2 linked regions of the Casimicrobium huifangae genome follow. The protein of the gene in region 1 interacts with the protein of each later gene in a pairwise test. Links are inferred from orthologs where the notes say so. Each region holds a gene or a part of one and is shown in the gene's direction. Other genes may lie near its edges.

Region 1 (11,324 bases):
GATTGTGCAGGGCGCGCTGTTTGAGCAGCTGCGTGCCGATTCGCTTGCGGGCCTCAACGACATCGGCTTCGACGGCATCGCCGTCGGCGGTCTGTCGGTCGGCGAATCGAAGGAGGACATGCATCGCATCCTCGATTTCATCGGGCCGAAATTGCCGACCCACAAGCCGCACTACCTGATGGGCGTCGGCACGCCGGAAGACCTCGTCTACGCGGTAGAGCGCGGGCTCGACATGTTCGACTGCGTGATGCCCACACGCAACGCCCGCAATGGCTGGCTGTTCACGCGCTTTGGTGACATCAAGTTGAAGAACGCCAAGTTCCGCGACGACCGGCGGCCGCTCGACGAATCCTGCAGCTGCTACACCTGCCGCAACTTCAGCCGCGCCTACCTGCATCATCTGAACAAGACCGGCGAAATCCTCGGCGCGATGCTCAACACGATCCACAACCTGCACTACTACCTGCGGCTCACGAAAGAAATGCGCGAGGCGATTGAGCAGCAGCGCTACGTGGCATGGCGCGAGCAATTCCATCGTGATCGGGCGCGCGGGACGGATTGAGCGCTGCCATGCCGTGAGTGGTGGTGCCGCGACCAGATTTGAACCGCCCCGGCGGGGCGCGGCGGAGCCGCTCCCACAATCCGCCGGCGATCATCGATTTGTGAGGGTAAGCGATGGACCGTAGAAGTTTTTCGCGCGCGACGCTGGCTGCGGCTGTCGCGGCCATTGCCGGCGCAGGCCATGCCCAGACAGCCCCTTACCCCAGCCGCACCGTGAAGATCATCGCGCCGGTTGCGCCGGGCGGTGGCGTTGATCTGGTCGCGCGTACGGTCGCCGAGCGGTTGCAGAAGGCGCTCGGTCAACCCTTCATCGTCGACAACATGAGCGGCGGCGGTGGCGTGATCGCGGCGCAAGCGACCATGCGGGCGCCCGCCGACGGCTATACGCTGATGCTCGGCTACGTTGCCACCCACGGCACCAACCCGGCGATGCGCAATATCCCCTACGATGCGGTGAAGGATTTCACTGCCATTGCGATGGTGGCCGGTACGCCGAACGTGTTGGTGGTGGGCAGTGGTGTGCCTGCGGCGTCAGTGAAGGAGCTGGTGGCGCTGGCGAAGAGGTCGCCACTGAGCTTCGGCAGTGCCGGGCAAGGTTCGCTGACGCACCTGCTGGTGGAGCAGTTCAAGCTGGCCGTGGACATTCAGGCGACACACGCGCCGTATCGCGGCATCGCACCTGCGATCACCGACGTGCTGGGCGGGCAGACGCAATTCATGATGCCTGGGCTCGCGGCAGCGTTGCAACACATCAAGAGCGGCAAACTGCGTCCGCTCGCGGTCACCGGCAACAAGCGTCACGCAGTCTTGCCTGAGGTGCCCACCTTTGAGGAATTGGGCTTTTCCGGATTCACGGCAGTGCAGTGGTATGGCATTGTCGGACCGGCCAAAATGCCGCTCGCCGTGGTAAGCAGGCTCAACGAAGAGATCAACCGCGCTATCGCGTTGCCGGAGCTGCGCGAGCGACTGTCGGGCGAGGCACTGGAGCCGATGCCGATGAGCAGCGCCGAGTTTTCGGCATTCATTGCGGCTGAGGTTGCGCGCTGGACCAAGCTGGTGCGTGAGCGCAATATTGAAATAGGCACTTAACCAGTTCCTCCGGTTTGCTCCTTCCCCCTTGGTGGGGGAGGGTTGGGGGAGAGGGGGATGGTCGCGGAAACAACTGACGCGGCTCTCCATTGCACGTACCCCCTCTCCCCGGACCCTCTCCCACAAGGGGAGAGGGAGTGGCAAGTGCATGTCATCTACCTACAGCCAAAAAAATCATGGCCCGCAATACTCAAGTCCACGCCGACCACAATCCGCCTCCCGTCACTCGCACGCTGGCGGAGTTCGTCGCGAATCATCCGTCCGGCGCTGCGGGCGGCTGGAGTGCCGCAGTCGATCACGAAGCGCACCGCACCTTTTTCAACTGGCTGGGCTGCGGCATCGGCGCGGCCAAACACGAGGCGGCAGATGCCGCGCTACGTGCGCTTGCCGTTATGCAGCCGGCACCGCAGGCGACGGTGCTCGGCCGCAAGGAACGGCTCGACATGGCGGGCGCCGCGCTGGTGAACGGCATCACTTCGCACACCTTTGATTTTGACGACACCCACCTGAAGACCATCATCCACCCGGCGGGCCCGGTGGCATCCGCCCTGCTGGCGCTGGCCGAGGTGACAGGGGCTTCGGGCCGTGCACTGATTGATTCGCTGGTGCTCGGCATCGATGTCGCCTGCCGCGTCGGCAATGCGATGTATCCCGATCACTACGACCGTGGCTGGCACATCACCGGCTCCACCGGCATGCTTGGCGCGGCGGCGGGTTGTGCGCGCATGCTGGGGCTCGACGCTGACCGCACGCAGATGGCGCTGGGCATCGCGGCGTCAACCCCGGTCGGGCTGCGTGAACAGTTTGGCACCATGACCAAGCCGTTTCACCCCGGCGCGGCCGCCCGTGCCGGGCTGCTCGCTGCCTTGCTCGCACGCGAAGGCTTTACGGCCAGCAAGCGCGCGCTGGAGGCGCCACGCGGCCTGATGCAGGTGGCGTCGACCAAGTGCGATTGGAACGAAGTCACGGATGAATTGGGTTCGCGCTTCGAAATCTCGTTCAACACCTACAAGCCGTTCGCCTGCGGCATCGTGATTCATCCGGCGATTGATGCCTGCGCGCAACTGCGGGCGGCGGGCGTACAGGCCGACGACGTCGAGCGCATTGAAATTGCCGTGCATTCGCTGGTGCTTGAGCTGACCGGCAAGAAGGAACCGAAGGACGGCCTGGAAGCCAAGTTCAGCGTCTACCACGGCTGCGCGGCCGGTTTGCTGTTCGGGCGGGCAGGCGAGGCGGAGTTTGCTGATGAGGTGGTGACTCGCGCCGACGTCGTTGCTGCACGGCGCAAGGTGGTGGCGACGGTGGACCCGGCGATTGACGAGGCGGAAGTCCGCGCCACCGCTGTGCTGCGAAACGGCGAGCGCCGCGAAGTGCATGTTGAACACGCAATTGGCTCGCTGCAGCGGCCGTTGAGCGACGCCGACCTGGAGCGCAAATTCACAGCGCTGGCCGAGCCGGTACTGGGTGCGGCTGCCGTTCATGAGCTGATGGCGCAGGCATGGTCAGTGGGCAAGTCGGCGAATCTGCGGGCGCTGGCGCAGCGGTCCGTTCCCGCGTAGCGCGAGTGCGGTAGCAGCTTTTCTCCAAGAAGCTTGTTTGAACGGGGCTAAAGCGCGCTTTTAATGAATAGTCGACTTAAAAAGAAATGAAGCTGGAGCCCTTGTTGAATCAGGGTTGCAAAGAAAAGACGCCTGCATCAAGGCGATCAGAAAGCTTGTCTGCGACGGCTACAATATGCAGTTAACTTTTTGATTTATCGAGGGTTTCCCCATGATTGGCACTGCTTACGCGCAGGCAGCCGGCGGCACAGCCGGTAACGAATTTCTCTCGCTGCTGCCGATGATCGGTATCTTCGTTGTCTTTTATTTCCTGCTCATCCGTCCGCAGCAGAAGCGCGCCAAGGAACAAAAGGCGATGATGGAAGCGCTGCAGAAGGGCGACGAAGTCGTCACCGCCGGCGGCGTGGTGGGTAAAGTGGTCAAGCTTGACGAAAACTACGTCACCCTGCAGGTGAACGGCACTACCGAGATCAGCTTCCAGCGCAACGCGGTCACGGCACTTCTGCCCAAAGGCTCCATCAAACAGATCTGACCCTGCGCTGGCAGCCCGCGCGCTTGCGCCGCTGCCGCCGTCTGCAGGGGTTGGGATGTCAGCCGGCGTCCCAACGTACACCCAACACTTCGCCCTAGCCCCAGGATCAGCCCATGAATCGCTATCCCCTGTGGAAATACCTCATCATGATCGTCGCGGTTGTGATCGGGTTCTTCTACACCGTTCCCAACATCTTTCCGCAAGTGCCGGCGGTTCAGGTTTCCACCAACAAGACCGCAGTGCGCCTCGACGCCGCACTGCTTGAGCGGGTTGAAAAGACGCTCAAGACTGCCGGTGTCGCCATTGCCTCATCCGAGCTCGATCCGGCCAATGGCGTGCATGTTCGTTTTGCCAAAGGGGACAGCGACAGCCAGGTGAAGGCCAAAGAGCTGCTGCTGAAAGACCTGAACAATGGCGTCGCCGACGGTACCGGCAACTACATCATCGCGCTGACCAGCGAATCGACCACCCCGCACTGGATGCAGAACCTGAACGCCAAACCGATGGCGCTGGGCCTTGATCTGCGCGGCGGTGTGCACTTCCTGATGCAGGTGGATATGAAGGGCGCGCTCGACCGCGCCGCCGACCGCAACGCGTCGGATATCCGCAGCCTGATGCGCGAGAAGAAGATCCAGTACGGTGGCGTCGACAAGAGCGGCGAGACCATCGCCGTCAAGTTCAGCGATCCGGCGCAGCGTGAAAAGGCATCCCGTGAAATCAGCGATTCCAACAAGGATCTGCTGATCAAGGAAGACGGCGCCGCGCAGGACCTGCGTCTCGTCATCACCCTCAAGGAAGAGGCCAAGAAGAAGCTGGCCGACTCCGCCATCGAGCAGAACCAGAAGGTGCTGGGCAACCGCATCAACGCGCTGGGCCTGACCGAGCCGATCATCCAGCGGCAAGGGGCTGACCGCATCGTCATTCAGGTGCCGGGCGCCTCTGACCCGGCCCGCCTGAAAGACGTGATCGGCCGCACCGGCACACTCGAGCTGCGCATGGTCGAGGCTGACAACAGCAAGAACAGCGCTGCGCTGCAGGCCGCACAGAACGGCAATGTTCCCTATGGCACCGAGCTGATGAACGACCGCGACGGCGGCCAGATTCTGGTCAAGAAGCAGTACGTGATTACTGGCGAGCGCATCAACGGTGCCGAGCCGGCATTTGACGGCCAGAGCAACCAGCCGATCGTTCGCGTCAGCACTGATGGTCAGGGCGCGCGGGTGCTTCGCGATGTCACGGGCCAAAATATCGGCAACCGCATGGCGATCGTGCTGATCGAAAAGGGCAAGCCGGAAGTGATCACGGCGCCGATCATCCAGGGCGAACTGGGCAGCAACTTCCAGATCAGCGGCCGCATGACCACGCGCGAGACCAGCGACATTGCGCTCTTGATTCGTTCCGGCTCGATTGCAGCGCCGATGGAAATCATTGAGGAACGCTCGGTCGGCCCGAGCCTCGGTGCCGAGAACATCGAGCGAGGTTTCAATTCGGTGATGTGGGGCTTTGTCGCCCTGGCTGCATTCATCTGCGTGTACTACATGGTGATGGGCCTGATCTCGACGCTGGCGCTGTCGGTCAACCTGCTGCTGCTGATCGCGATTCTCTCGATGCTGCAGGCAACCCTGACCTTGCCGGGTATCGCCGCTATCGCGCTGACACTTGGTATGGCGATTGACGCCAACGTGCTGATCAACGAACGCATCCGCGAGGAGCTGCGTCGCGGCCTCAAACCGCAGGAGGCAATCTCGGCTGGCTTCGACCATGCCTGGGCCACGATTCTTGACTCCAACATCACCACGCTGATCGCCGGCCTCGCGCTGTTCATGTTCGGCTCCGGTCCGGTCAAGGGCTTCGCGGTGGTGCATTGCCTCGGCATCCTGACCTCGATGTTCTCCGCCGTGTTCTTCTCGCGCGGGATCGTCAATCTGGTTTATGGCACCAAGAAGAAGCTGGAGAAAATTTCCATCGGTACAGTCTGGCGCCCGGACTCGGTGGTCACCAGCCCCCCTGATGCTGCGACCGACGTGGTTGCGGCGGACAGCAAGTAAGCGCGGAAAAACAGGAGACAGTCATGGAATTTTTCCGCATCAAGGGCGATCTGCCATTCATGAAATATGCGTTGTACTTCAACGCAATTTCGCTGATCACCTTCCTCATCGCCGTCGGCGCGCTTTTCACCAAGGGCCTGCACTACGGTATTGATTTCACCGGCGGCACCGTGGCCGAGCTGCGTTACGCCAAACCGGCGGACATGGCGCAGGCGCGCGCGGCGATCGAAGGCCTGAAAACCGGTGAGGCGGTAGTGCAGAACTTCGGCACGCCGCAAGATGTGCTGGTGCGCCTGCCACTGGTGCAGGGCATCACCAACGCTCAGATGAGCGAGAACCTGTTCAAGGCAGTGTGCGGCGCGCGGCCGGTCTCCGACACCAAAACCGCGTGTGGTGACGGCGCCGAGAAGATTGAGCTCAAGCGGGTTGAATTCGTCGGCCCACAGGTGGGCAAGGAGTTGTTCGAAAGCGGTGCGCTGGCGCTGGTGCTGGTGATTGCCGGCATCATGATGTATCTGGCGATCCGCTTCGAATGGCGCTTCGCAGTATCGGCCATCATCGCCAACCTGCACGACATCATCATCATTCTCGGCCTGTTCGCCATTTTCGGCTGGGAATTCAACCTGCCAGTGCTGGCCGGTGTGCTGGCGATCCTGGGTTACTCGGTGAACGAGTCGGTGGTTATTGCAGACCGGGTGCGCGAAAACTTCCGCAAGATGCGCAAGGCCAGCGTTGATCACGTGATTGACAACGCGATCACCAGCACCATCAGCCGCACCATCATCACCCACGGCTCGACGCAGATCATGGTGCTGGCGATGCTGTTCTTCGGTGGCGAGACGCTGCACTATTTCGCGCTGGCGTTGACCATCGGTATCTGCTTCGGTATCTACTCGTCAGTGCTGGTGATGGCGCCGCTGGTGCGCTGGCTCGGCACCTCGCGCGAGAATCTGGTCAAACCCGAGGCGAAGCCGAAGGACGCGCTGGAAGCCGAGAAGATCCTGCCGTGAGGCAACGACGTGTTGGCGTGGCAGCTCAAGGCTGTTGCGCCTGCGCGGCCATTTCATGATCGCTGAACTGCTGTCTTTCTTCTCCTCGCTCGACGATCACCTTGCGGCGCTGGCGCAGGCATCGCCGCTGCTGTTCTTCGGCGTGGTCACGCTGATCATCTTCGCCGAGACCGGCCTGGTGGTCATGCCGCTGCTGCCGGGGGATTCGCTGCTGTTCATCGCGGGCGCGATCACCGCGCTTGCCGGGCTCAATGTGCATCTGTTCGTTGCGATCCTGTGCGCCGCTGCGATCCTCGGCGACGCGGTGAACTATTTCGTCGGCAGTCGGCTCGGTATGAAGGCATTTGAACGCAAGGATTCGCGCGTCTTCAAGCAGGAATATCTGCTGCAGACGCAGGCCTTTTACGAAAAGTACGGCCCGTTTTCGATTGTGATGGGTCGCTTCGTGCCCATCGTGCGTACGTTTGTGCCGTTCCTCGCGGGCGTAGCGCAGATGCCCTACCGCACGTTTTTTGTCTACAACGTGATCGGCGGCGTGGCGTGGATTTCCTCCTTGACCTACGCTGGTTACCTGTTCGGTAATATCTCCTGGGTGCGCAACAACCTGTCCGTGATCGTGATCGGTATCGTCGCGATTTCGGTGCTACCGATCGTGGTCAAGGTCTGGCAGGAGCACCGCCGCAGCAGGCGGGCGTCCTGAATCGCTAGCGGTTGCCGGCTGGCAACTTTAGACGAAGAAGCCCGGCTGATCTGGGCTCGCACCATCAAAACGCGAAAAATCGACAATCGCCGTTTTACCGCCAGAAGCCAAGCGCCGATGCGGGTCCGGCCGAAAAGCTGCCTTGCCGGTGTAACGGCCCTAGACGCGCTGCCGCCCGCCGCCAGTGATGGTGACGTCACCGCGCTCGTGCTCAACGGCTCGCAGACGGCTTTCCGACAGGGCGCCCGCCGCCTCCAAAATCGGATAGGCAACCGAGCAGAAGTGTGAATTGATGCGCTTCAGGTCGCGCATCAGATCAAGGTGCAGCGAGCTGGTTTCGATGCTCTGCACGGTGTGATCGGCCAGCCGTACCAGATGCTTGTCATAGTTGACCAGCTCCAGCTCACGGAACTTCACCTTCTCGGCGAGCAGTTTCTCGGCGTCGTTGACGTCGTTGTTGATGAACACGTTCATCGCCAGCCGCAGATTGGCCACTAGCCGGGCGTGCAGGTCGCAAAGCTCCTGCCGTCCGGCGTCCGAGAAATTGCGGTTGCGCTCGATGTTCTTCGACACCACATCGTTGGCGCTCTTCTCGATGATGTCGCCGACCTGCTCAAGATTGATGGTGAACGAGATGATGTCGGTCCACTTGCGGCTCTCGCGCTCGCCCATCGGCGTGCGGCTTACCTGCGTCAGGTAGAACTTCACCTGCTTGTAGAGCGAGTCAACCACATCATCAAGGCGGCGGATTTCGTCGGCGGAGGAACGATGGTTGTCCTGCATCAGCCTGCCGAGCGCGGCGAGCATCTGCTCCACAAAGTCCCCAATACGCAACGCCTCGCGGGCGGCACAGGTCAGCGCCAGCGACGGCGTGGGCAGCGCGTGCGGGTCGAGATGGCGCGCGCGCGACTCGTCCTGCGCCGTCGGTGCCGCCGGGATCAGCCGTTCCACCAGCGCCGCTGTACGTTCGGTCAGCCCGATGCAGATGGCGCCCAGCACGATGTTGAAGACAAGGTGAAAGGCAATCACCACCTGCGCATCCGGGAATCCCGAGTCCCCGGCGTAATTGGCGATCAGCCGAATGAACGGGATCGCCAGCAAGGCGCCGCCGAGTTTGAAGAACAGATTGCCCATTGGCACCCGGCGTACCTCGGCAGCCGATTTCAGCGTCATCAGCACCGCCAGCAGACCGCTGCCGATATTGGCGCCGAGCACCAGCGGCAGCGCGGTGTCGAGACCGATCACCTGCGACGCCGTCAGCGTGGCGACCAGCAGCACAACTGCCAGACTGGAATACGCCAGCACGGTGACTGCAGCGGCGATCACGAGATCGAGCAGCGGGTCGCCAGAGATCGTGGTGAAGATGGCCTTGACGCCGGCCGTCTGCGTGAGCGGCCGTGCCGCAGCGACGATCAGCTGCAGCGCCAGCATCATCAGGCCAAGCCCGATGGCGACGCGGCCGAGATGCTCGGCATTGCTACGCTGCTTGGACAGGAAGACGATCACGCCGACGAAGATCAGCAGTGGTGACAACCAGGTGAGATCGCGTGAGAGGAACACCGCTGCCAGCGCCGTGCCGATATCCGCGCCGAGCATGATGGCAAGCGCCGGCGCGGTGGCGATCAGGCCACTGCCGGCGAATGAGGTGGTCAGCAACGCCGTCGCCGTTGAGCTCTGTAGCAGCCCGGTCACGCCAAGGCCGGCCAGCAGGGCGAGGAAGCGGTTGCCTACATTCACCGACAGGAAGCGGCGCAACTCGGCGCCGTATACCCGCAGCACGCTGGTGCGCACGAGGTAGGTGCCCCACACGAGGAGCGCGATGCCGGCGAGGATGTTTAACAGCGTGAGCATCTATCGGGCCCCGGTCCGCCAGGGCGTCGCCGCCGCGCACGCATCAACTGTCATCAAACGGACACAAAAAAATGCTAGGAACATCTTGCGATGATACGCGCCGGTGCGGCTTGGCGGGTTGGTAAGTGCCGATTTGCGTACTACAACCAACTACGCGTTGCGCGATTGCGACGAATGCCTGCAGATGTACTTGATGGCCGGCAGGCCTGTTCGTCGACTGATTTGGCGCGCGGTTACAAGGCGGCAGCCGAGGCTAGCGGGCATCGCCGGGCAAGGCCCGGTACCAATACTCATAGACTGCCACGAAGCCGAAGCGTTCGTAGATGCGCCGCGCCGGATTGTCGGCGCGCACATGCAGATAGGCGACCTGTGCCCCCCGCGCGCGCGCGTCCGCGAGTTGGGTCGCAATCAACACCGAGGCCAGCCCACGCCCCCGCCAGTCTGCAGCCGTCACCACATCGAAGACGCCAACGTGATCGCCTTCGCGAATGGTGACGGAGCTGGCAACGCAGTCGGGTTCCGCGTTGACGCCCGCTCCGGCGGTCAGCACGAAGCCCGGTGCTACCTCGGCCGCAGCCAGTTGCCACCGTGCGGCCAGTCCTGTCGTTTCTTCCGCGCTGTCGCCACGGAGCGCGGCGACGCGTTCAGCCGCCAGCGCCATATTGCTTTCGGTCACGACGGTGGTTTGCGAAGACGCCACCGAAACGTGCTCGCGATGCAGATGATCAAGGTCGAGCGCCATGACAATGGCCGGATCGAAACGAACATAGCCGAGCGAATCCAGACGCGAATCGAGCGACTGATCGTCGATAAACGGCGTCATCCGGAATACGCAGGGCAGGCGAGCTGCCGCATAGGCAGCCTTCGCATCGACGAGGTTTTGTGCAAACGGGCGCTGCGAACGATAGAACGCGTTGATGCAGCGAGATCGCTTCGCCACCCCTTGCGACAAGCCAACACTCCAGCCATCAACCATCAGGCCGCGATCCGGTCGTGACGCGTTCTGCGAGACTTCTTCGAGACGGCGGAGATCGAATGCGGGACGATTTGACGTGGACATAGAGCGAGCTTGGTGACGCCGGGCCGGCGACTGGAGAAGCAGCAAAAGAGGTAGTTTCGCAGACGCGTACCTTGCACCACCACGGCGGGTTCACCGTGTCCGTCAAGGCCGTTCTCCGGATCTCGACACCGCCGCGTCCGGCGATGCCGCGTGCTGTTGGCTGGCCTTCATGCACGCGTCTGCGAAACAGGGGCTTCAGGTGAGGACTTGCACCTCGCGCACTAGCCGCACCTCTAGCGCACGCAACTTATCGGGTCCGGCGCTACCTTCGGGGAGGAGGGGGAACTGCGCCATTCCGTCAGCCGAGCTTTGCATCCCGTACTCGCATGTGCTCTTGATTGACGCACGGGATGCTCGGTTGCGTGACACGGTATTTGCCGTGTCTTCCTGAAAAACATCATGCGTCGCCAATGCGGCGCACATCAAAACTGGGTGCCGGTTGCGACCGGCGTTATCCGTGCTCACGATTGCACGGGTAACCGCTTGATCGGGCCGCGATGCCGCGCACTATCTGTGCGCTGGCAACGCGTCCCGACGAGGACTAGAGCAGACGCTGCATCAATGCCGCCTCTGCCTGCCGACGGGCGGGAGCCTCGGCCGGGTCGATACCTGGCGCTACCCGCGCCGCAACTGCCGGCACGGTAGCGGCCGGAGTCTGGCGCCTCGCGTCGCGGGGTACCGGCGCGAACGAGAGCTCGCCGAATACTCGCCATCGTTCGGCAAGGGTGAAATCAACAAGGACCATGATGAACTCCTGAATGTGTGCTGTGGTGGAAGAAGGACTGCCGGGAACAGAATTGCAAGGCTCGGACCCAAAAACAAAAAACCCCGAGGTCTTGCGACGACTCGGGGTTTTCGGGTGAAACCTGTTTGCTGCTGTTACGCCAGTCCTGGCGCTCCTTTCACAAACATTC
Region 2 (7,699 bases), 1.2 Mb from region 1 along the record:
GCCTGTGCCGACGCACCGTCGCTGGAGAACGCCAAGGCGAAGTACCTTGGCAAGACCGGCGCCGTCACCGACCTGCTGAAGGGCATGGCCACCCTGTCGCCGGAGGAAAAGAAGACCCGTGGCGCCGAGATCAACCGCACCAAGGACGCTATCGAGGCTGCGTTGCGAGCCCGGCGCGACGCGCTCGCTGCCGATGCGCTCAACGCCAAACTCGCGGCGGAGTCCATCGACGTCACCCTGCCCGGTCGTGGCAAGGGGCAGGGCGGTATTCACCCGGTGATCCGTACCTGGCAGCGCGTTGAGGAGATTTTTGGCTCGATCGGTTTCGACGTCGCCGATGGCCCCGAGATTGAGGCCGACTGGTTCAACTTCACGGCGCTGAACAACCCGCCGAACCACCCGGCGCGCTCGATGCAGGACACGTTCTACGTCGACATGAACGGCACCGACGGCCTGCCGCTGCTGCTGCGCACCCACACCTCGCCGATGCAGGTACGTTACGCGCGGATGCACGCGAGCGACGTGACCACGAAGGGCAAACCGATCAAGGTCATCGCGCCGGGGCGCACCTATCGCGTCGACTCCGACGCCACCCACTCGCCGATGTTCCATCAGGTCGAGGGACTCTGGATTGACGAGAACATCTCGTTCGCCGACCTGAAGGGCGTCTATACCGACTTCCTGCGTCGCTTCTTCGAGAGCGACGACCTGCAGGTGCGCTTCCGCCCGAGCTACTTCCCGTTCACCGAGCCATCCGCCGAGATCGACATGAAGTTCGAAAGCGGCCCGCTGAAAGGCAAGTGGCTGGAGATTTCCGGTTCCGGCCAGGTGCATCCGAGCGTGGTGCGCAACTTCGGTCTCGACCCCGAGCGCTACATCGGCTTCGCCTTTGGCTCCGGGCTCGAGCGTCTCACGATGTTGCGCTACGGCATTGGCGATCTGCGCCTGTTCTTCGAGGGCGATCTGCGCTTTTTGAAGCAGTTTGCCTAGCGCCACTGGCGCAGGACGAATGACCAATGACGAATGACGACATTGGTTAGCGTTCCCGCTCACGTTCTTTCGTCATTCGTCATTCGTCTTTCGTCCTTGAATTTATGCAATTCTCCGAATCCTGGCTCCGCAGCTTCTGCAACCCGTCCATGACGACGGACGAACTCGCCCACGCGCTCACGATGGCCGGGCTGGAGGTGGAGGAGGTGACGCCCGCTGCGCCGCCGTTCACCAAGATCGTCGTCGGCGAGATCGTCACCCGCGAGAAGCATCCGAACGCGGACAAGCTGTCGCTGTGTACGGTCAACGTAGGGGCGCACGCTGCAACACCGCTGCAGATCGTCTGTGGTGCGCCGAATGCCCGGGCTGGCATCAAAATCCCCTGCGCACTGGTCGGCGCCGAGTTGCCGCCTGGTGAGGATGGCAAGCCATTCCTGATCAAGCCGGTCAAGATGCGCGGTGTCGAGTCCAACGGCATGCTCTGCAGCGCCCGTGAGCTGGGTATCTCCACTGATCATGCCGGTCTGCTGGAGCTGGCGGCCGACGCGCCGATCGGCGCCGACATCCGCGAATACCTTTCGCTCAACGACAGCAAATTCCTGATCAAGCTGACGCCGAACAAGGCGGACTGCCTGTCGGTCTATGGGGTCGCGCGCGAAGTGCACGCCATCACCGGCGCGCCTCTCGCGCCGGCGCCCACTGGCGAGGTGAAGGCAACGCTGGCCGATGTGCTGCCTGTAAAGGTGCTGGCGCCTGATCTGTGCGGCCGTTTCGCTGGCCGCGTGGTGCGCGGCGTCAACGCCAAGGCCTCCACCCCGGCGTGGATGCGGGAACGGCTGGAGAAATCCGGTCAACGCTCGATCACAGCGCTGGTCGACATTTCCAACTACGTGATGCTGGAACTCGGTCGCCCGACGCACGTGTTCGATCTCGACAAGGTGCATGGCGGGCTCGAAGTGCGCTGGGGCAAGGCGGGCGAAACGCTCAAGCTGCTCAATGGCAACACCGTCGAGCTCTACGACAAAGTCGGTGTCATCGCCGACGACCACGCGGTTGAATCGCTCGCCGGCATCATGGGCGGTGACAGCACGGCCGTGTCGCTCGACACGCAGAACGTCTACGTCGAAGCCGCGTTCTGGCACCCGCTCGCCATTCAGGGCCGCGGCCGCCGCTACAACTTCTCCACCGACGCCGGGCACCGCTTTGAGCGTGGCGTGGACTGGGAGACGATCCCGGCGCACCTGGATCGCATCTGCGCGCTGATCCTGGAAATCTGCGGCGGCGAGGCCGGTCCGCTTGACGATCAGACGGTCAACGTGCCCACCCGCAAGCCGGTCACGATGCGCATTGCACGTGCGCAGAAGGTCATCGGCGTGCCGGTTTCTGCCGACGAAATGAGCGGCATTTTCACGCGGTTGGGCCTGCCGCACCGGCGCTCTGTTGTGGAATCGACCGGCGGCACGGATGAGGCCATCATCGTCACCCCGCCCAGCTACCGCTTCGACATCGAGATCGAAGAGGATCTGATCGAGGAGATCGCCCGCATCTATGGCTTTGACAACATCCCGGCGCTGCCGCCGGTCGCGCGCGCCGCGATGCACGCCAAGCGCGAAAGCACACGCAGCCTGCACGAGCTGCGCGCCGCGATTGCTGCAGCGGATTACTTCGAGGCCATCAACTACAGCTTCGTCGATGAAAGCTGGGAGCGCGAGCTGCTCGGCAACGGTAACCCGATCAAGCTGCTGAACCCGATCGCCAGCCAGATGGCGGTGATGCGCACCTCGCTGATCCCCGGTTTGCTGGCGAACATTCAATACAACGCCAGTCACAAGGCGGATCGGGTTCGCGTCTTTGAGCTGGGCAAGGTGTTCCTGCGCGACAAGAGCGTCACCGATGGCGAGCTGGCTGTGGCCGGGATCGCCCAGCCACTGCGGCTCGCCGGTGCAGCCTGGGGCGGCGCAGTGACCGAGCAGTGGGCCAGTGCCAAGCGTGCAGTGGACTTTTTTGACGTAAAGGCGGATTTGATGGCGTTGTTGCCGGCTGACGTGACCTTTGCTGCTGGTGAGCATCCGTTGCTGCACCCTGGCCGCTCGGCGCAAATCGCGCAGGGAGGGGCGACCATCGGCTGGATCGGCGAACTGCACCCGAAGCATCTGACCAAGTTCGAGCTCAGCTCGGCACCGGTGGTGTTCGAGCTGGATGTGGCGGCGCTGCAACAGTGCCCCATGCCGGTGCATGTGCCGGTCTCGAAGCAGCCGCTGGTGCGCCGCGACATGGCGCTGGTGGTTGCAAATTCCGTTAATTCCGACGCTCTCACAGCCAGCTTGCGCGAGGCCGCGCCGGCGTTTGTGCGCGCGGTGGAAGTGTTTGACGTGTACCGCGGCGCCGGTCTGCCAGAAGGCAAAAAAAGCGTTGCAATTCGGGTACTTATGCAAGATACTGAACGTACGTTGGCAGATAACGAGATCGAGGGAGCATGCCAGCGGATGCTCGACAATGTTCAACAACAACATGGCGCCGCATTGCGCGCCTAGTGCATAGACAGTAGTAATGCCTGAATCGGTTACCAAAGCGGAGCTAGCGGATGTCCTGTTCGAGCGACTGGGCTTGAACAAGCGCGAAGCGAAGGACATGGTCGACTACTTCTTTGAAGAAGTGCGCGAAGCCCTGGAGCGTGGCGAAGACGTCAAGCTCTCCGGCTTCGGCATCTTCAATCTGCGCGAAAAATCGCAGCGCCCTGGTCGCAACCCGAAAACCGGCGAGGAAATCCCGATCACGGCGCGCCGCGTCGTGACCTTCCACGCCAGCAACAAACTCAAGGCGCAGGTGGACGCCGCTCATGCCGAGCGAGAGCCCGTCGCTGGCTGAACTGCCGCCGATTCCGGCGAAACGCTACTTCACCATCGGCGAAGTGAGTGAGCTTTGCCTGGTCAAACCGCACGTGCTGCGCTACTGGGAGCAGGAGTTCACCCAACTGCGCCCGGTCAAGCGCCGTGGCAACCGCCGCTATTACCAGCACCATGAAGTGCTGCTGGTGCGCCGCATCCGCGAGCTGCTCTACGGCGAAGGCTTCACCATCATCGGCGCCCGTGGCCGACTGGACGAAGAGGCCAATGGCGCCCAGCCCGCGACGCGGCGGCGCAACGTGACCGCTGTCGCCACCACCGGCCGCACCGTGCTCAGCCACGTTGATGGCACCGACTTGCGACAAGAGCTGCTTGAAATCGCGGCGTTGCTCGACCCGAAGCAGCCCAGCTAGTCCTCCTCACACACACGTGCACGACATATGCACGCGTGCACATGCGTGCCGATGCAATGCACTGCGGGCCAGCTATCACGCAACACTCACCTATTCGCAGCAGAGCGCTCATGCTGCACTGCTACAATCAACGGCTCGGCGTATAGCGCAGCCTGGTAGCGCACTTGCATGGGGTGCAAGGGGTCGCGAGTTCGAATCCCGCTACGCCGACCATACTCACAAAGGGTTAGCTGGTTAATTGCCGCTAACCCTTTTTCTTTTGCAGCGTACCAATGTGTAAATGTGCTGCGCTGACTACGACCAGGCGTCGCCCAACGCCTCTGCCTGCCGCAACACCAGCTCTACCGCGCCGTCTTGCAAATCGGGCGGGTAGCGGTACTTGCGGAGGATGCGTTTCACCATCAGGCGTAGTTTGGCGCGCACGCTCTCGCGCTGCGACCAGTCCACAGTGATGTTGCGGCGCAGGCTTTCAGTCAGTTCGTGGGCGATCTTCTTGAGCGTTTCGTCGCCCAGTTCGCGCACGGCGGACTCGTTGTCCACCAGCGCATCGTAAAAGCGGACTTCGTCATCGTTCAACCCAAGCGCTTCGCCGCGATTGGCTGCCTCGCGGAACTTGCGCGCCATCTCGATCAGTTCTTCGATCACCTGTGCGGTTTCGATGGTGCGGTTCTGGTAGCGGGTAATGACGTTGGCCAGCAGTTCTGAAAACCGCCGCTGCTGCACGAGATTGCTCGCGAAGCGCGTCCTGATCTCGCCTTCGAGCAGGCGATCAAGCAGCTCCACGGCCAGGTTGCGTTCCGGCAAGTTGCGCACGTCTTCCAGGAACGCGTCGTCGAGGATGCCGATGTTGGGTTTGTCCAGCCCCACCGCATCAAACACATCCACCACTTCGTCCGACACTACCGCCGAGCTGATGATTTGCCGTACCGCCAGCTCGCGTTCCTCGTTGGTCCGCTTTTGTTGCGCCAGCTCACGCTTGGTCAGGATCACCTTCACGCACTGCAGGAAGGCCACCTCATCGCGCACTGCCTTGGCCTCATCCAGCGTGCAGCACAGCGTGAATGCCTTGCTCATCGCCAGCGCGATGTCGGCAAAACGCTTCTTGCCATCAGTCAGCCCGAGCACATGGTTGGCGGCACCCGCGAGCAGACGATGGCCCGCCGTGCGAAATGCGGAATAGTCAAAGCCATGCAGCATGCCGCGCAGCACATCGAGCTTTTCGGCCATCACGGCGTACGCCTCGGCCGCATCCACCGTCGGCCGGCCACGGCCATGGCTGGCGGTGTAATCCTTCAGCGCGCTGCGCAGTTCGTTGGCGATCCCGATGTAGTCCACCACCAGCCCGCCCTGCTTGTCGCGGAACACGCGGTTCACCCGCGCGATCGCCTGCATCAGGTTGTGCCCCTTCATCGGCTTGTCCACGTAGAGCGTGTGCACGCAAGGCGCGTCGAAACCGGTCAGCCACATGTCACGCACGATGACCATGGCGAGCGGGTCGGCCGGGTCCTTGAAGCGTTTCTCCAGCCGTTTGCGGGTCTGCCCGCTGTAGATATGCGGTCGCAGCAGCGCCTTGTCGCTCGCCGAGCCGGTCATCACGATTTTGATCGCACCTTTCTCCGGGTCTGCGTCGTGCCAGTCGGGGCGCAGCCTGATGACCTCGTCGTAGAGGTGGACGCAGATGTCGCGGCTCATCGCCACCACCATCGCCTTGCCGGTCTGCGCGCGCTGCCGTTCCTCGAAGTGCGCCACCAGATCGGCCGCCACGCGGGCCACCCGCGGCTCGGCGCCCACCACGCGCTCCAGCGCGGCCCAGCGGCTCTTGAGTCGTGCCTGCTGGGTTTCTTCCTCGTCCTCGGTCAGCTCGTCGACCGCCTCATCGAGCTCCGGCAGATCGGCGTCTTTCAACCCCAGCCGCGCCAGCCTTGATTCAAAGTAGATCGCGACGGTCGCACCATCCTCCTTCGCCTGCTGCATGTCGTAGACGTGGATGTAGTCACCAAACACCGCCCGCGTGTCGCGGTCCTCGCTGGACACCGGCGTACCGGTAAAGGCCACAAACGTTGCGTTCGGCAGCGCATCGCGCAGGTGCTGCGCGTAGCCCACCTGAAACCGGCTGATGTATTCGCCCGGCGGACCTTCGGCCGCACGCAGTGTGCTGCCCACTGTCGCGTCGTTCGCGGCCGTGCCCACGCGCGGTGGCGCGGGGGCTTTCAGTTTCGCGGCAAAGCCATATTGTGTGCGGTGGGCCTCGTCGGCAATCACCACAATGTTGCGGCGGTCCGAGAGCACGGGGAAGCTGTCTTCATCGGCGCCGGGCATGAATTTTTGAATGGTGGCGAAGATGATGCCACCGGACGGACGGTTGCCGAGCCGCGCGCGCAGGTCCTGCCGTGTCGTCGCCTGCACCGGCTGCTCGCGCAGCAAATCTTCCGCCAGCGAGAACACTCCAAACAACTGCCCGTCGAGGTCGTTGCGGTCGGTGATCACCACGATGGTCGGGTTCTCCATCGTCGGGGTCTGCATCACGCGCGCTGCAAAGCAGGTCATCGTGATGCTCTTGCCGCTGCCCTGCGTGTGCCACACCACGCCGCCCTTGCGACTGCCACCGGGGCGCGAGGCCGCGATCACCTGCTCGATGGCGGCACGCACGGCATGAAACTGGTGATAGCCCGCCACTTTCTTGAGCAGCCCGCCGTCATCTTCAAACAGCACGAAGTAGCGCAGGTAATCGAGCAGCATCGCGGGCGCCAGCAGGCCGTGCACCAGGGTTTCGAGCTCGTTGAATTCGCCGAGCGGGTCGAGCGTCACGCCGTCGATCGTGCGCCACTGCAAGAAGCGCTCGCGATCCGCCGACAGCGAGCCGGCGCGTGCATCGCTACCGTCGGAGATCACCATCAGCTCGTTGTAGTGAAAGAGATCGGGGATCTGCTCCTTGTAGGTCTGCAACTGCTGGTACGCCGTCCAGATGTCGGCGTTGGCGTCGGCCGGGTTCTTCAGTTCCAGCACCACCAGCGGCAGGCCATTGATGAACAGCACGATGTCCGGCCGCCGCGTGTAGCGGGTGCCCTTCACGCTGAACTGGTTCACCGCCAGCCAGTCGTTGCTTGCCGGGTTCGCCCAGTCCACCAGCCGCGCAAAGTCGCCGCGCGTCTCGCCATCCTTCTGGTACTGCACCGGCACGCCGTTCACCAGCAGGCGGTGCAGCGCGCGATTGGCTGCCAGCAGGCTGGGCTCGCCCAGCGCACGCACCTGGTCCAGCGCGTCGTCGCGGGCGGCGGCGGGCATCTGCGGGTTCAGGCGCGCCAGCGCGGCGCGCAGCCGCTCAAGCAGCAGCACCTGCGCGTAGCTGGTGCGCTCGGGCGTGGCGCCGTCGGGCGCGATGTCGAGCCCGTTCGCCGTGGCATAGCCCACGCTGCGCAGCCATCCCAGTGTTTCCTGTTCGAGCTGGTC

Evidence for each region.
Region 2: the proteins of secD (region 1) and pheT interact in binary tests that used the Escherichia coli proteins (3 or more experiments, as listed by UniProt). The link is inferred for Casimicrobium huifangae from one-to-one orthologs.

Annotation. Positions count from the first base shown.
Region 1 is NZ_CP041352.1:3,675,901-3,687,224, reverse strand. The notes cover bases 3,438-6,321. They hold secD (protein translocase subunit SecD), read left to right. Parts: upstream 3,438-3,854; coding sequence 3,855-5,789; downstream 5,790-6,321. Other genes in these bases: secF (protein translocase subunit SecF), read left to right, coding at 5,813-6,321; yajC (preprotein translocase subunit YajC), read left to right, coding at 3,438-3,741. Outside these bases: tRNA guanosine(34) transglycosylase Tgt, read left to right, coding at 1-562; FKL89_RS16630 (Bug family tripartite tricarboxylate transporter substrate binding protein), read left to right, coding at 676-1,650; FKL89_RS16625 (MmgE/PrpD family protein), read left to right, coding at 1,827-3,209; more of yajC, read left to right, coding at 3,421-3,437; more of secF, read left to right, coding at 6,322-6,799; FKL89_RS16605 (VTT domain-containing protein), read left to right, coding at 6,855-7,499; FKL89_RS16600 (Na/Pi cotransporter family protein), read right to left, coding at 7,659-9,350; FKL89_RS16595 (GNAT family N-acetyltransferase), read right to left, coding at 9,604-10,410; FKL89_RS16590 (hypothetical protein), read right to left, coding at 10,952-11,155; FKL89_RS16585 (hypothetical protein), read right to left, coding at 11,290-11,324. UniProt on the Escherichia coli protein: Part of the Sec protein translocase complex. Interacts with the SecYEG preprotein conducting channel. SecDF uses the proton motive force (PMF) to complete protein translocation after the ATP-dependent function of SecA.
Region 2 is NZ_CP041352.1:2,432,481-2,440,179, reverse strand. The notes cover bases 737-3,809. They hold pheT (phenylalanine--tRNA ligase subunit beta), read left to right. Parts: upstream 737-1,094; coding sequence 1,095-3,524; downstream 3,525-3,809. Other genes in these bases: FKL89_RS11030 (integration host factor subunit alpha), read left to right, coding at 3,541-3,809; pheS (phenylalanine--tRNA ligase subunit alpha), read left to right, coding at 737-990. Outside these bases: more of pheS, read left to right, coding at 1-736; more of FKL89_RS11030, read left to right, coding at 3,810-3,858; FKL89_RS11025 (MerR family transcriptional regulator), read left to right, coding at 3,830-4,249; FKL89_RS11015 (type I restriction endonuclease subunit R), read right to left, coding at 4,544-7,699.